2 regions of the Pseudomonas ogarae genome follow, and region 2 is predicted to be linked to the other one. Evidence: riboswitches for the same ligand, from Rfam matches in the RefSeq annotation. Region 2 holds a riboswitch; the other holds the start of a gene.

The links. Region 2 has a riboswitch for cobalamin ahead of cobW (cobalamin biosynthesis protein CobW). Riboswitches for the same ligand answer to the same signal wherever they lie in the genome.
Region 1: another riboswitch for cobalamin. It lies ahead of cobO (cob(I)yrinic acid a,c-diamide adenosyltransferase); the one in region 2 lies ahead of cobW (cobalamin biosynthesis protein CobW).

What each region holds. Positions count from the first base shown of each region.
Region 1 is NZ_CP077086.1:5,120,259-5,128,194, forward strand. It holds gene cbiB (adenosylcobinamide-phosphate synthase CbiB) at 1-82, opposite strand, end outside; gene bluB (5,6-dimethylbenzimidazole synthase) at 79-729, opposite strand; gene HU749_RS22440 (cobyrinic acid a,c-diamide synthase CobB) at 726-2,123, opposite strand; gene cobO (cob(I)yrinic acid a,c-diamide adenosyltransferase) at 2,135-2,761, opposite strand; cobalamin riboswitch at 2,842-3,069, opposite strand; gene HU749_RS22450 (hypothetical protein) at 3,223-3,807, shown strand; gene HU749_RS22455 (PQQ-dependent sugar dehydrogenase) at 3,948-5,258, shown strand; gene HU749_RS22460 (C40 family peptidase) at 5,404-5,937, opposite strand; gene HU749_RS22465 (C40 family peptidase) at 6,102-6,728, opposite strand; gene hda (DnaA regulatory inactivator Hda) at 6,941-7,645, opposite strand; gene HU749_RS22475 (AI-2E family transporter) at 7,815-7,936, opposite strand, start outside.
Region 2 is NZ_CP077086.1:2,593,282-2,601,217, reverse strand. It holds gene HU749_RS11575 (vWA domain-containing protein) at 1-279, opposite strand, end outside; gene HU749_RS11570 (magnesium chelatase ATPase subunit I) at 381-1,379, opposite strand; gene cobN (cobaltochelatase subunit CobN) at 1,550-5,323, opposite strand; gene cobW (cobalamin biosynthesis protein CobW) at 5,327-6,391, opposite strand; cobalamin riboswitch at 6,490-6,703, opposite strand; cobalamin riboswitch at 6,793-7,030, shown strand; gene HU749_RS11555 (CbtB domain-containing protein) at 7,131-7,319, shown strand; gene HU749_RS11550 (CbtA family protein) at 7,331-7,936, shown strand, end outside.

The sequences.
Region 1 (7,936 bases), 2.5 Mb from region 2:
CCACCAGCGGATGCCAGCGCCGGGGCTCGCCCAGCAGCGCATCCAGCGCCACTGCGGCAGCACTGAGCAAGGCCACACTCATGGGCTCACTCCCCAATGGTTTTCATACAGCAGTTCATTGAGCGGACGCGGTTGCGCCCACCCTTCCAGGGCGAGCATCGGCGCCGGGTAAAAACCCTCGACCGGGCCCAGGCAGAGGATCGCCAGCGGCTTGGCCCCCGCGGGCAGGCCCAGCAGGTCGGCCAGGGCCAGGGGCTCGAACAACGACACCCAGCCCATCCCCAACCCTTCGGCACGGGAGGCCAGCCACAGGTTCTGGATTGCGCAGGACAGCGAGGCCAGGTCCATTTCCGGCAAGGTCCGCCGACCGAAGATGTGCCGCTCGCGATCCTCCATCAACGCCGCCACCAGCACTTCGGCGCAGTCGTCTATGCCTTCAACCTTGAGCTTCATGAATTCATCGCTGCGCTCGCCCAGGGCCTCGGCGGTGCGAATGCGCTCTTGCTCCACCAATTCGCGGATCTGCCCACGCAAAGCGCGGTCACTGATGCGGATGAATCGCCACGGTTGCATCAGGCCGACGCTGGGGGCCTGGTGCGCGGCTTCCAGCAGGCGGCGCAGCAAGGCCGGCTCGACCGTGCCATCGGTGAAGTGACGCATGTCGCGGCGCTCGGCGATGGCGCGGTAGATGGCGTCGCGTTCGGCCTGGGAGAAAGCGGTGTCGGTCATGGCCTCTTCGCGAGCAAGCTCGCTCCCACATTGGCTAGCGTTGCACTTGAGATCACCGGGTCCCCTGTGGGAGCGAGCGTGCTCGCGATAGCGGCCTCAAGGTCAGGCGCAAACAACGCGGCAATTGCTCCGGGATTGGACGGAAAATAGAAGTGCACATAGGACGCCGTCATCCGCCCCTGCCGGAACACCGCTTCCGCCCCACGCCCGCCGTTGGGGCTATGGCCACGGGCAATCGGTTCAAGTTCGGTGCTGGTCAGCGAATGATGATAGGTATGCCCACGCAAGGTGCCTTCCGGCAAGTCCACCGATTGCAGCGCCAGGGCCGCCAGGCGCTTTTGCATCTGCGCATCGCCGGCCAGCAAACCCAGCAGTTCGGCGCGCACGCCTTCGACATCGGTCAATGAGTCCAGCAGATACAACATGCCGCCGCATTCGGCGAGCAACGGTTTGTCGGCGGCCTGGTGAGCACGGATCGCGGCGAGCATCGGCGCGTTCCGAGCCAGTGCAACGTGGTGCAGCTCCGGATAACCGCCAGGCAAATAAAGGCTGTCCGCCTCGGGCAGTTCGCTGTCATGAATCGGCGAAAAGAAACACAACTGCGCGCCCATGGCCCGCAGCAGATCAAGGCTGGCGCCATAGGTGAAGGCAAACGCTTCGTCACGGGCCACAGCGATGCGCACCCCGGCGAGCCACGGCTCAACAGCGATCACCTCAGGCGCGGCGAATGCCACCGCTGGCGGCAACGCCACTTCGCAACTGCCGGCCAGGGCCTCGGCGGCAGCGTCGAGGCGCGCGTCCAAGTCGTTCAACTCGCTGGCCTGGACCAACCCGAGATGACGGCTGGGCAATTCGATGCCGGTTTCCCGGGACAGCGCGCCGTACCAGCGCAGGCCTTCGGTCAGGCTGCCTTCGAGCAATTGCGCGTGGCGCAAGGTGCCGACCCGGTTGGCCAAGACCCCGGCGAACGGCAGGTCGGGTTGATAACGGGCCAGGCCCAGGGCCAGGGCGCCGAAAGTCTGGGCCATGGCCGTGCCGTCGATCACCGCCAGCACCGGCACGCCAAAATGCCGTGCCAGGTCGGCGCTCGACGGGGTGCCGTCGAACAGCCCCATCACCCCTTCGATCAGGATCAGGTCCGCTTCAGCGGCGGCTTCCCACAACAGCCGGCGACTTTCCTGCTCACCGACCATCCACATGTCCAATTGATAGACCGGCGCGCCGCTGGCCCGCTCGAGGATCATCGGATCGAGAAAGTCCGGGCCGCATTTGAATACGCGCACCTTGCGTCCCTGGTTGCGATGCAACCGGGCCAGCGCCGCAGTGACGGTGGTCTTGCCCTGGCCCGAGGCCGGCGCGGCGATCAGCACCGCCGGACAATGGCGGCTGGTCATGGCGGGATCGCTCACAGTTCGACGCCTTTCTGCGCCTTGATACCCGCCTGGAACGCATGCTTGATCATGCCCATTTCAGTCACGGTGTCGGCCAGTTCGATCATCTCGGGCTTGGCACCGCGACCAGTCACGACCACGTGCTGCATCGGTGGACGTGCCTGCAGATCGCTCAGCACCTGATCGAGGTCGAGGTAACCGTGCTTGAGGGCAATGTTCAACTCGTCGAGCACCACCAGGCCGATGGACGGATCGCTGAGCAACTGGCGCGAGACCGCCCAGGCGGCTTCGGCGGCGGCGATGTCACGCTGGCGATCCTGGGTTTCCCAGGTGAAGCCTTCGCCCATGACGTGAAAGCGCACCTGCTCCGGGAAGCGGCGGAAGAACAGTTCTTCACCGGTGCTGTTACGCCCCTTGATGAACTGCACCACGCCGCATTGCATGCCGTGGCCCATGGACCGCGCAAGCATGCCGAACGCCGAGCTGCTCTTGCCCTTGCCGTTGCCCGTCAGCACCAGCAGCAAGCCGCATTCATTCGGCGAGTTGGCGATGCGCTCGTCGATCACGGCTTTCTTGCGCAGCATGCGCGCCAGGTGGCGTTCGTCGCGATCAGACGTGTCGGTGATGAGGGAGTCGGTCATGGGAAGCCTCCGTTTGGGATTGGATAACGGCGGGCGGGCACAAAAAAAGACGGCAACAAGCCTGGCATCGCCCACCGTGATGCCGTTGGATGAATCAGGCCGGTCTCCGGGCTCATGAGCGGCGTGGTGCCTGGCTGCGCGCCTTCCCATGTCATGCGACACAGTGGTGAGTGGCCTGTGTGGCCACAAAGCGCAGCGTTGACTCATTTACCGTTGCGGGGGCAGCGCCGGGTTCGTATGCACTCACCGGCTTCCCTGTTTCACTCTGTCGACCGCAGCCACAGAGCACCTGAAACAAGCGGCGAAGGTTAGAGGGTTGGGGGTGGAGCGTCAATTAAAGCCGCCTGTCGGGGCAATCATTGGCGCCGATCAATAAAATGACGCCAATCTTGTGTGATTCTGCGGCAAGTGATATCAAAGCGACATTACGACCCGATATCACAAGAACAAGAGGGCAAAGCATGCAAGGCATGATCATCAGCAATCCAAAATTGGAATTCCTGCGCCCGATGCTGGAACGCTGGTTTGACTGTATCGACCGCTACAATGCGGTGCGTGGCGATAACGACACGCCTTATTGGTTCGACGAAAAAGCCAACCTCGGCTTGCTGTCGGCTGCCGCCTGGATGGCCGAGATGGTCACGCTGCAGAACGCGCCGACCCGCAAGCAGAATGAAGAAGGCGAACGCAACGTCAGCGCCGACCTGTTGATCGCCAGCACCGAGGAGCGCGCCTTCATCCAGGCCACCCAGCGCTGGCCCAAGGTCAACAATCTGAATCTGACCCAGCCGCTACTGGAAGCCACCAGCGATGCCAAGCGCATCAGCTATGCCAGCGACCTGAAGCTGGGCTGCCTGTTCGTCTCGCCGCAAAAAGCCCAGCAAAGCGCCACGCCCGAAGAATTGCAGGACATGATCGACGACCTGCAGAAGGAAAACACCTGCGCCGTGGCCTGGTACTTCCCTTACGCCTACCGCAAGTTGCGCAACGAAGCCGGTCACTACCACCCGGGCATCGCCGTGCTGTTCAAACAGGCCCATGGTTGATTCTGCGCAAGGAACTGTGAGAGCCAAGCTTGGCTCTCACAGGAAGTTTGTTTGGCTAGCTGACAGGCCTACCCGCGGTTGAACCATCGCGCGTCTACGCTCCTCTATGAATAACTACATGCATTCATAGGGAAGCCAGCATGCTCAAGCCCGCCCATCTTTTGATCGTCACCCTTGCCGCAGGACTTGTCGCTTGTGGCGAGTCTTCCACCTTGCAAGTGTCCGACGGCACCGGCCCAGCGCCGAAACTGCCTGAACCGAACAAGACCCTGATCCCTACCGTCAACATCGCCGAGGCCATCGGCTGGCCGCAAGGCGCCAAGCCAACCCCGGCCCCGGGCCTGCAAGTGGGCGCGTTCGCTGAAGGACTGGACCATCCACGCTGGCTCTATGTGCTGCCCAATGGCGATGTGCTGGTGGCCGAAACCAACGCCCCGCCCAAGCCGGACGACGCCAAGGGCATCCGTGGCTGGGTGATGAAAAAAGTCATGGGCCGCGCCGGTGCCGGTGTGCCCAGCCCGAATCGCATCACCCTGTTGCGCGACGCCAATCACGACGGCATCGCCGAAACCCGTACGGTGTTCCTGGAAAACCTCAACTCGCCATTCGGCATGACCCTGGTCGGCAATGACCTGTACGTGGCCGATACCGATCGACTGATCCGCTTCCCCTACCAGGAGGGTGATACGCAAATCCAGGCGCAGCCGACCAAGGTCGTTGATCTGCCCGGGGGCACACTCAACCACCACTGGACCAAAAACGTGATTGCCAGCCGCGACGGCAGCAAGCTGTACGTCACCACCGGTTCGAACAGCAACGTCGCGGAAAACGGCATGGAGGCCGAAGAAGGTCGCGCCGCCATCTGGGAAGTGGACCGTGCCAGCGGCAATCACCGCATTTTCGCCTCAGGCCTGCGCAACCCCAACGGCTTGGCCTGGGAACCCCGCAGCGGCGCGCTCTGGACAGCGGTGAACGAGCGGGATGAGATCGGCAGCGACCTGGTGCCGGACTACATCACCTCGGTCAAGGACGGTGCCTTTTATGGCTGGCCCTACAGCTACTATGGGCAGAACGTCGATGTCCGGGTCGAACCACAAAACCCGGCCCTGGTGGCCAAGGCCATCGCCCCGGACTACGCCGTCGGCCCCCACACCGCCTCATTGGGCCTGACCTTCGCCGAGGGCAGCAGCTTGCCCGCACCGTTTACCGAAGGGGCTTTCATCGGCCAGCACGGCTCCTGGAACCGCAAGCCCCACAGTGGTTATAAAGTAATTTTCGTACCGTTCAACGGCGGCAAGCCGGTGGGGCAACCCGTGGATGTGCTGACCGGCTTCCTCAACGCCGACGAAAAAGCCCAGGGGCGGCCAGTGGGCGTAGTGATCGACAAGCAGGGTGGGTTGTTGGTGGCCGATGATGTGGGGAACAAGATCTGGCGTGTGTCAGGTAAATAAGGCCGACACACCTTTGTGGCGAGGGGATTTACTTCTGACCTGTGGGAGCAAGACTTGCCCGCGATGAAGGCGATGCGGTCTCTCAGAGATCGAGGCGCCTGTTTCGCGAGCAAGCTTTGCTCCCACAGATCAGGAAAACAACAACTCAGGGGTTACGCGCCAGATGCTCCGGCTGCAGCACACGCTTGGCGCCCAGGTAAGCCCTCTGCCAATAGGCCTTGGACAGGCTATCGAGCTTGACCGTGCCACCCGTGGCCGGCGCGTGGACGAAACGGCCCTCACCGACATAGATCCCGGCATGGCTGACCTGGGAGCCACCGTTGGTGGCGAAGAAAACCAGGTCACCGGTCTGCAACGCGTCCTTACCCACTTCTGGCGCCCGCATGCTGATCATTTCACGCGTGGAACGTGGCAGGGCAATACCGGCGGCGTCTCGGTACACATAACCAATCAAGCCACTGCAATCGAAGCCTGAATCCGGCGTGTTGCCGCCCCAACGATAAGGCGTACCCACCAAACCCAGCGCCCGGAAGAGCACATCTTCGGCGACCGGGGAAAAGGGTTGCGAGGGGGCAAAGACCACCGGAGCCCGCACTGGAACAGGTGGCGGAGTGCGGCTGGCGCACGCACTGAGCAGCGCGGCGAGGAACATGAGTGCGAGGCGGGCCGACGTCGACATATGCAGAACAATCCTGATCTGGATGCGGCTTTTCTGCCGTGGGCATGAAAACAAATCCGCCTGCGGAGTACGCAGGCGGATTGCCATCAAACAATGATCAGGATTCTAGCGGCTATACGGCAAACTTCAAGTAAGACTTTAAGTTTGCCTTACAAACTGTGTGCTTACTTGCGAGCGGTGACCACAGTCGGTGCCATGGCGAGGGCGCGCTTGGCTTCGATGAAGGTCTTGCTCCAGTAGCTGTCGCCCAGGCTGTCGATCCGCACGCCACCGCTGCGGCGGCTGCTGGAATGGATGAACTGGTTGTCGCCCAGGTAGATACCGGCGTGGCTGACGCGACCGCGACGACCGTTGGTGCTGAAGAACAGCAGGTCACCGGGCTCCAACTGGTTACGTGCGACCAGAGGGGCGTTCACGTTGATCATTTCGCGAGTGGAGCGCGGCAGGTTCATGCCGGCCTCTTCGCGGAACAGATAACCAATGAAACCGCTGCAATCGAAGCCGGCCTCAGAGGTACCGCCAAAACGGTAGCGGGTACCGATCAACGACATGCCGCGTTCCAGGATGCTGTCAGCCAGCACTGGAAGCTGGTAAGGCTTGCTGCCGGCGAAGGCAGCGAGTTCTTTGTCGGAGGCCATTTCTTCCTGGAACGCAACGGAGGAAGACTGGGCGGTAACGGTATTCTTGACCTGAGGCTGTTGCTCTTGCTGGGTCACTGGAGAGTGGGCAGCGCAACCAAACAACAGGGTAACGAGTGCGAGAGGCACGAGGGGTGCGAAGCGATTTAGCATGGGCACGACCGTGGCTGAAGTAGTAAAGATGGCGAGACTATGCCTTCTATCAACCTCATTTGCAAATTCAATCGATGCAAATGTGACTTCTCGGTTTTACGTTTACATCTAAGCGCTTAAGCCCATTTTGAACGTCACGTGGCCTGCCGCCCAGCAGGACCGCGGGTTTCGCCGCGCCCAGAGCAGGCCAAGAGCCACTACCCGCAACGGTTCTACCAACCCAAAGTTTCTTTCAAAAAAGGAATAGTCAGCTTGCGCTGGGCCTGGAGTGAGGCCTGGTCAAGGCGTTCGAGCAGTTCAAACAACGCGCTCATGCTGCGGGTACCACGGGTGAGGATGAAATGCCCGACTTCGTCGGTCAGGTGCAGGCCACGCCGAGAAGCGCGCAACTGCAAGGCACGGAGTTTGTCTTCGTCGGACAGCGGGCGCATCTGAAAAATCAGCGCCAGGGTGAGACGGGACTTGAGGTCCGCCAGCTTCACCGGCAACTCCCGTGGCGACGTCGAGGCGGCGATCAGCAAGCGCCGACCACTGTCGCGCAACCGATTGAACAGGTGAAACAGCGCTTCTTCCCAGTCAGCCTTGCCGGCCACGGCCTGGAGATCGTCCAGGCAGACCAGTTCGTACTGTTCGAGGTTATCGAGGATTTCAACACCACGATCGAGCAACTCGGCCAACGGCAGGTACACCGCCGGTTCGCCCAATTGCTCGAACCGCAGGCATGCGGCCTGCAACAGATGCGTGCGCCCTACCCCGTCCTTGCCCCACAGATAGATCAGGCTTTCGGTCCAGCCGGCGTCGGCTTCGCAAAGCCGCTCGACATAGCCGAGTGCAGCGGCATTGGCGCCTGGGTAGTAGTTGATAAAGGTGGCGTCATCACGCAGACGCACACCTAGGGGCAGCTGAATCGGTTTCATGCGGACTGAACAGTTCCCAAGGAACCGTTAGTGGCCTCTGTGTGAAGTGCGCAAAGTTTATACCCGTGGCGCGGACCGCACAATGCGCCGGACCACGAGCAAAATCAAAGGTTTGCAGCGGCAAGGGCACGGAGCGTCAGTTTCCCTGACACCCCGCCTGTTATTTGCCCTATAGGTCGGGGTCTTCGACGCCGCTGTAGATGTCCGAATCCTTGTACAGATCGTGCATATGCCGCACCAGCACCATGATCACCGCCGCCACCGGCAGCGCCAGCAGGATCCCGGTGAAGC
Region 2 (7,936 bases):
GTCGCGCAGGCCGGCCGAGGCCTTGAGGCCTTGCACCTGCCAATTGGGGAGCGTGCCGCTGGCCGTCAACAGCGCCAGGCGGGCGCGTTGTCGGTAGGCGTCGTCGAACAATTGCGCCAGCAGGCCTTTGCCATCACTCAAGGCGCGATGACGCCGGGTCGAGGCCGACGCATCGACGATGACCAGCCACAACTCATGGGGCGAACGCTGGCGACTGTGAAAGCGCAGGTCTTCGTACAGACGTGGCCGGCCATTGAGTAACGTCCCCGGCCAGTTCACCGCACCGCTGGCCGCCGCTTTGCTGCGGCCCTGGCGGCCCTGGTCGAGTCGTCCTGCACGGGGTCTGGCATTCGCCCCCGCCGGCGAACGGGGGCGAATGCCTAGGGCTTTTTTGGCCAGCTCGGCACGTCACGCCGGGCACCGGTCGGCAATGCCCGGGCCGGCAGATCGCCCCACTGGCCCTGGCCTTCGTTGGGTTCAGTGGTTTTTTCCGCGCCGGTCGGCGCCTGGGACGGTGCCGGTGCCGAATGCCCACGGCGCCGGTGCCGCAAGGCAAACTCGGCGACCGCATCGATGTCTTCATCGGCTATCGCGCCGGCCCCGCGCCAGGCGGCATGGGCCCGGGCCGCACGCAGCCAGACCAGGTCGGCGCGCAAGCCATCGACCCCGGCGGCAAAACAGCGCTCGGTGATCTGCGCCAGCGCCGCATCATCCAGGGCAATCCCGGCCAAGCGGTCGCGCGCCTGCTGGCAACGGTCACGCAACTGCTGCTGGGCCGTCTCCCACGCCGCGCAGAACGCCAGCGGATCACTGTCGAAATCCAGCCGTCGCCGGATGATCTGGCCGCGCTCAGCCGGTGCGGTGTGACCGTCGAGGGCGACGTTCAGGCCGAAACGGTCGAGCAACTGCGGGCGCAACTCACCCTCCTCCGGGTTCATGGTGCCGATCAGCACAAAGCGCGCCGGATGCCGATGGGAAATGCCGTCGCGCTCGATCAGGTTGATACCGCTGGCGGCCACATCGAGCAGCAAGTCCACCAGGTGATCGGGCAGCAGGTTCACTTCATCGACGTACAGCACGCCACCGTCGGCCTTGGCCAACACGCCGGGAGAAAACTGCGCGCGCCCTTCCCCCAGCGCTGCGTCCAGGTCCAGGGTACCCACCAGCCGCTCTTCGGTAGCACCGAGGGGCAAGGTGACGAACTGACCGCTGGCCAGCAGGTCCGCCAGGCCCCGGGCCAACGTGGACTTGGCCATGCCCCGCGGCCCTTCGATCAGCACACCGCCGATTTTCGGATCGATCGCGGCCAGGCACAGGGCCAGTTTCAGATCATCGGCGCCGACCACGGCGCAGAGCGGGAAATGGGGGGTGTGGGTCATGTTGAATGTCTCATGCATGTGAGAGAGTCCCTGTGGCGAGGGAGCTTGCTCCCGCTGGGCTGCGCAGCAGACCCGAATCTGGCACCTCGGTGTGACAGATGGATTGAGCCAGGGCTTTTGGGGTTGCTTCGCAACCCAGCGGGAGCAAGCTCCCTCGCCACAAAGGCATGTCAGCCATCTTCTTCTATGTCCAACAACAAATTTTCCAACGCCTCGCGATACTCGCCTGGATCCTGCCACATCCCCCGCTGCTGCGCTTCGAGCATGCGCTCGGTCATGTCCCGCAGGGCGTCGGGGTTGTGCTCGCGGACGAAATCCCGGGTGTCCGGGTCGAGCAGGTAGGCATCGGCCAGCAAGGCGTACTGGTGATCGTCGATCAACCGGGTGGTGGCGTCGAAGGCAAACAGGTTGTCCACCGTCGCCGCCAGTTCGAACGCGCCTTTATAGCCGTGACGCTTCACGCCGTCGATCCACTTCGGGTTCGCTGCGCGGGAACGGATGACGCGGTTGAGCTCTTCTTTCAGGGTGCGGATCCTGGGCAAGTCTGGCTGGCTGTGATCGCCATGGTAACTGGCCGCCGCATCACCACTGAGGGTCTCGACCGCCGCCAGCATACCGCCCTGGAACTGGTAGTAATCGTTGGAATCGAGCAGGTCGTGCTCGCGGTTGTCCTGGTTCTGCAACACCGCCTGCACCTGGCTCAAGCGCCGGGAGAACTGCTCCCGGGCGGCCGTGCCTTCATCGCTGGCGCCGTAGGCGTAACCGCCCCAGTTCAGGTACACCTCGGCCAGATCCTCGCGGCTCTGCCACAAGCGCCCGTCAATCGCGCCCTGCACGCCCGCGCCATAGGCACCGGGCTTGGCGCCGAAGATCCGCCAGCCGGCCTGGCGCGCCGCGGCTTCCGGCTCAAGACCCGATGCCAGCAGGGCTTCGCGTTCGCCACGCACCTTGGCCGCCAAGGGGTTCATGTCGTCCGGCTCATCGAGTGCGGCGACGGCCTGCACGGCGGCATCGAACAGGCGAATCAGGTTGGCAAAGGCGTCACGGAAGAAGCCGGACACGCGCAGCGTGACATCGACCCGAGGCCGGTCCAGCAGGCTCAGCGGCAGGATCTCGAAGTCATCGACCCGCTGGCTACCCGTGGCCCACACCGGGCGCACGCCCATCAGCGCCATGGCCTGGGCGATGTCGTCACCGCCGGTGCGCATGGTGGCCGTGCCCCACACCGAGAGGCCGAGTTGGCGCAGGTGGTCTCCGTGATCCTGCAAGTGCCGCTCAAGGATCAGGTTCGCCGATTGGAAACCGATGCGCCACGCCGTGGTGGTGGGCAGGTTGCGCACGTCCACCGAGAAGAAGTTGCGACCGGTGGGCAACACATCGAGGCGCCCGCGACTCGGTGCGCCGCTGGGGCCGGCCGGCACGAAGCGCCCGCTCAAGGCATCGAGCAGGCCGCGCATTTCCGCCGAGCCGCAAGCGTCCAGGCGCGGGGCTACGACGGATCGCAGGTTTTCAATGATGCTGCCCACCAGCTCCCAGCCCGGCGCGTCGAGCTGCTCCACCGCACCGTCCAGCGCCTGCTCGATCAACTGCACAGCGAACAGCTCCAGGCGCTCGCGGGTATCGCCGGCGGTGCGCCAAGGCTCGGCGCTGACCTGACGCAACGCCTCGGGACAGTCACCGGTCCAGGGCTCGGCCAAGGCACAGTCCAGCGGATCGAAACCCAGCCCGAACGCCTTGGCCAGCGCCCGCAGCAGACTCGACTGCGCGCCCTTGCCGTCGCCCCGGGGAATGCGCAGCAACGCCAGCAAGGTGTCGATGCGCAGCCGTCCGCTGGGCGACTCGCCAAAGATGTGCAGGCCGTCGCGGATCTGCGACTCCTTCAAGTCGCACAGGTAAGTGTCCAGGCGTGGCAGCCAGATCGCCGCGTCGACGTCGCTGTCCAGGGATGCATCGAGTTGCAGTTCGCGGTCGATGTGCGTCTCGCGCACCAGGTTGAGGATGTCCCGTTGCAGCTCCCGGGCACGGCGCGGATCGAGCAATTGCGCCTCGTAGTACTCGTCCGCCAGCAGCTCGAGGTTACGCAGCGGCCCATAGGTTTCGGCCCGGGTCAGGGGCGGCATCAAGTGGTCGATGATCACCGCCTGGGTGCGACGCTTGGCCTGGGCGCCCTCACCCGGGTCGTTGACGATGAACGGATAGATATTCGGCAGCGGCCCCAACAGCACGTCCGGCCAGCAGTTTTCCGACAGCCCGACGCCCTTGCCCGGTAGCCATTCGAGGTTGCCGTGCTTGCCGACGTGGATCACTCCATGGACGCCGTAGGTGTGGCGCAACCAGAAATAAAACGCCAGGTAACCGTGGGGCGGCACCAGGTCCGGGTCATGGTACACCGCGCTCGGATCGCCCTGATAACCCCGCGCCGGCTGGATGCCGACGAACGTCAGGCCCAGCCGAAGGCCGGCGACCATCAGGCGCCCCTCGCGGCACATCGGGTCCTGCTCGGGCGAGCCCCAGCGCGCCAGCACCGCTTGGCGATTGGCTTCGGGCAGTGCGTCGAACAAGGCCTGGTACTCGGCAAGGGCCAGGCTCTGGTGACAGGGACGCAAGTCGAGGCTGTCGAGGTCGTTACTGACCCCGCCGAGCAATTGCTGGATCAACGCAGTGCCGCTCACCGGCAGCTCAGCCGACAATGGATAGCCCTCGACCTGTAGGGCCCGGAGGATATTCAACGCCGCTGCCGGGGTGTCCAGGCCGACGCCATTACCGATGCGACCGTCGCGGGTCGGGTAGTTGGCGAGGATCAGCGCCACACGCTTCTGGGCATTGGGCAAGCGCGCCAGGGTGGTCCAGCGTCGGGCCAGTTCGGCGACAAAATCCATGCGCTCGGGCGCGGCCCGGTAGCAGACCACGTCGCTCTGGCTGCGCTCGCTGCGCCAGGCCAGGTCCTTGAAACTGATCGGGCGGCTGATGATCCGTCCGTCCAGTTCCGGCAAGGCAATGTGCATCGCCAGGTCCCGCGGTCCCAGGCCCTGCTCGCTGGCACGCCAGCCGGGTTCGTTGTCCTGGGCGCAGATCGCCTGGATCACCGGGATGTTGCGGCGAAACGGTCGCAAGTGCGGAGCTTCGGGGCTGGATTGAGCGAAGCCGGTGGTGTTGAGGATCACGCCCGCCTGCACCTCGTCCAGCCAGTCCTCAACAAGTGCGAGGCAACCAGGCTCCTTGAGGCTTGCCACGGCAATCGGCAGCGGATTGAGCCCCGCCGCTTGCAGGCGCTGGCAGAACACGTCGATGAACGCGGTGTTCGCCGCTTGCAGGTGGGAGCGATAAAACAGCACCGCCGCCACCGGTTGCCCGGCGCTCCAGTCGGTTTGCCAGTCGTCGAGGCTGGCGCTGGTTTTCGCCGGGTGATAGATGGCCGTGCGTGGCAAGGCCTGCGGCTCGGCCCACGGATAATCGCGGCCGAACCATTGGCTGCCGAGGTTGTAAAACAGGTCCAGGGCATTGCCCAGCCCGCCCTGGCGCAAGAACTGCCAGAGCCGGTCGCGATCTTCGCAGGGCACGTTGCTCAGGTCACTGAGTTCCGGGTCCGGACGATCATCCCCCGGCACCAGGATCAGCTTCACCCCGCGCCCGGCCAGTTCCATCAGGCGCTCGATGCCGTAGCGCCAATAGCCGATGCCGCCGTGCAGCGACAACAGGATGACCTTGGCGTGACGCAGCACGTCTTCGAAGTACAGATCCACCGAGGCGTGGTTCTGCACCTGCATCGGGTTGGCGAGGCGAAACTGCGGATAATCGCCCGGCAACTGCTTCGCCGCTTCGGCCAACAGCGCCAGGCTGGAGTCGCCGCTGCACAGGATCACCAGTTCGGCGGGGGTTTGCCCCAGGTCGGCGATGTTGTCATCCGACACGAAACCGCCGGGCTGGGTCCTGAGCAGGTGCATGGCTTAGGCGCCGAGGGCGGCGCGCAACTGCGCTTCGAGCAGCGCGGCGTCAAGCGCCTGGCCGATCAGCACCAGACGGGTGACCCGCGCTTCCTCGGCGCCCCACTGGCGGTCGAAATGCTTGTCGAACCGCGTCCCGACGCCCTGGATCAACAGGCGCATCGGCTTGTTCGGAATCGCAGCGAAACCCTTGACTCGCAGTACGCCGTGCTGGACCACCAGTTGCGTCAATGCGTCGAGCAACAGGCTTTCGTCAGCTTGGGGCAGTTCGATGGAAATGGAATCGAAGGCGTCATGATCGTGGTCATCATCGTCGCCATCGTGGTGATGGTCGTGATGGCTGTGGCGGCCGTCGATGTGTTCTTCGGAACCGGCGCCCAGGCCGATCAGTACGTCCAGCGGCAGGCGACCGCTGCTGGCTTCGATGACCTTGACCGCCGGCGGCAGCTCTTCGGCGACTTCCAGGCGAACTTTGGCCAGGTCTTCAGGGCTGATCAGGTCAGCCTTGTTGAGGATCACCAGGTCGGCGCTTGCCAGTTGGTCGGCGAACAGTTCGTGCAGCGGCGATTCGTGGTCCAGGTTCGGGTCGAGTTTGCGCTGGGCATCGACCTGGTCGGGGAACGCGGCAAAGGTACCGGCGGCCACGGCCGGGCTGTCGACCACGGTGATGACCGCATCGACGGTGCAGGCGCTGCGGATTTCCGGCCATTGGAAGGCCTGGACCAGCGGCTTGGGCAGGGCCAGGCCGGAGGTTTCGATGAGGATGTGGTCGAGGTCGCCACGCCGGGCCACCAGTTCGCGCATTACCGGGAAGAACTCTTCCTGCACCGTGCAGCACAGGCAGCCGTTGGCCAGTTCATAGACGCGGCCGCTGGCTTCTTCTTCGGTGCAGCCGATAGAGCACTGCTTGAGGATCTCGCCGTCGATGCCCAGCTCGCCGAATTCGTTGACGATCACGGCGATACGACGGCCCTGGGCGTTGTCGAGCATGTGCCGCAGCAGAGTGGTTTTACCCGAGCCGAGGAAGCCGGTGACGATGGTGACGGGGAGTTTGGCCAGTGTTTTCATCGGATGCCCTTTGGCAAGGTGGCGGGCAAACGGGACGACAACCGCTGGCACAGGCGCGCGCGGAAGATTTCGCCACCGGATCACCCCGCCCGGTTGTAGTGAGAATCTGTCTCGAGGCAGGTCTCCTGGCTGACGGCGGGCCAATCTTTCGACTGGCAATTGCTGCGCCTTCCCGTGCGCCCGTTTAAAAGGGCATGCACAGTGGCCTTGCAGAAACAGCACCGTTCACAGTTGCGGGGGCAGCCGCGGCTTGGACCGCGTTCCCTTCTTAGCTCCGGCACGTGCCGAAGAACCTCGAAGGCGCAAGGCTACGCAGGGTGTGGGGGCGGGTCAATCTCCGCAAGTAATATGCAGGACGCCGCGCCCCTTGTGCATTGACGCCCCGCCCCCGCCCATGCTCTCCTGTGCGCCTAGTTACGGGTGCCCTTCACAGGGTGAAACGGGAAACCGGTGAATCGTGTGCTTTACTCCAAAGCCACGTCAGTCCGGTGCTGCCCCCGCAACGGTAAGCGAGCGAAGCGTCTGAACCACTGTGTATGCCCTGCTACAAAAAGGGCGCATGGGAAGGTGACGCTTGCAGGCCAGGCGCAAGCCCGGCCCCTCGCGAGCCCGGAGACCGGCCCATGACTCATGCATCAACAAACCCGCGGTGGGCGGGCGCTGTTCGAACCTTGGCGGGCTTTCGCCCGGGGTCTCATCGCGCTCGAATGCCCACTGAACAAGAACAGAGGGAAGCGCCATGTCGACCATCAGCAGCACCGCCCGCACCGCCAGCAGCACCACCACCCTGAGCCAACGCCTGAGCGCCGCGATCCTTGCTTCGATCCTGGGCGCAGGGCTGGTCTATTTCGCCGGTTTCTCCCACATCGAAGCGGTGCACAACGCCGCCCACGATACCCGCCACAGCGCCGCTTTCCCGTGCCATTGAGAACTGACGACATGATCAAGCGTATCGCGCAGACCGCTGGTTTCAGCGGCTTGCTGGCCGCCCTGCTGCTGACCCTGCTGCAAAGTTTCTGGGTATCGCCGCTGATTCTCCAGGCGGAAACCTTCGAGAAGGCCCCAGCGACCGAGGTCCATGAACACGCCGACGGGGCGGCTCATACCCATGATGCCGAGGCCTGGGAGCCGGAAGACGGTTGGCAGCGCGTGCTGTCTACCACGGGCGGCAACCTGGTGGTCGCCGTGGGTTTTGCCCTGATGCTGGCGGGCCTGTACACCTTGCGCGCACCGACTCGCACGTCCCAAGGCCTGCTCTGGGGCCTGGCCGGCTATGCCACGTTCGTCCTGGCGCCAACCCTCGGCCTGCCGCCGGAACTGCCTGGCACCGCAGCGGCCGACCTGGCCCAACGACAGATGTGGTGGATCGGCACCGCGGCTTCCACGGCGGTGGGTATTGCCTTGATCGCCTTCGGCCGGCATTGGCTGCTCAAGGTACTGGGCGTGGCGACGTTGCTGGTGCCCCATGTCATCGGCGCACCGCAGCCCGAAGTCCACTCGATGCTGGCGCCCGAAGCGCTGGAGAGTCAGTTCAAGATCGCCTCG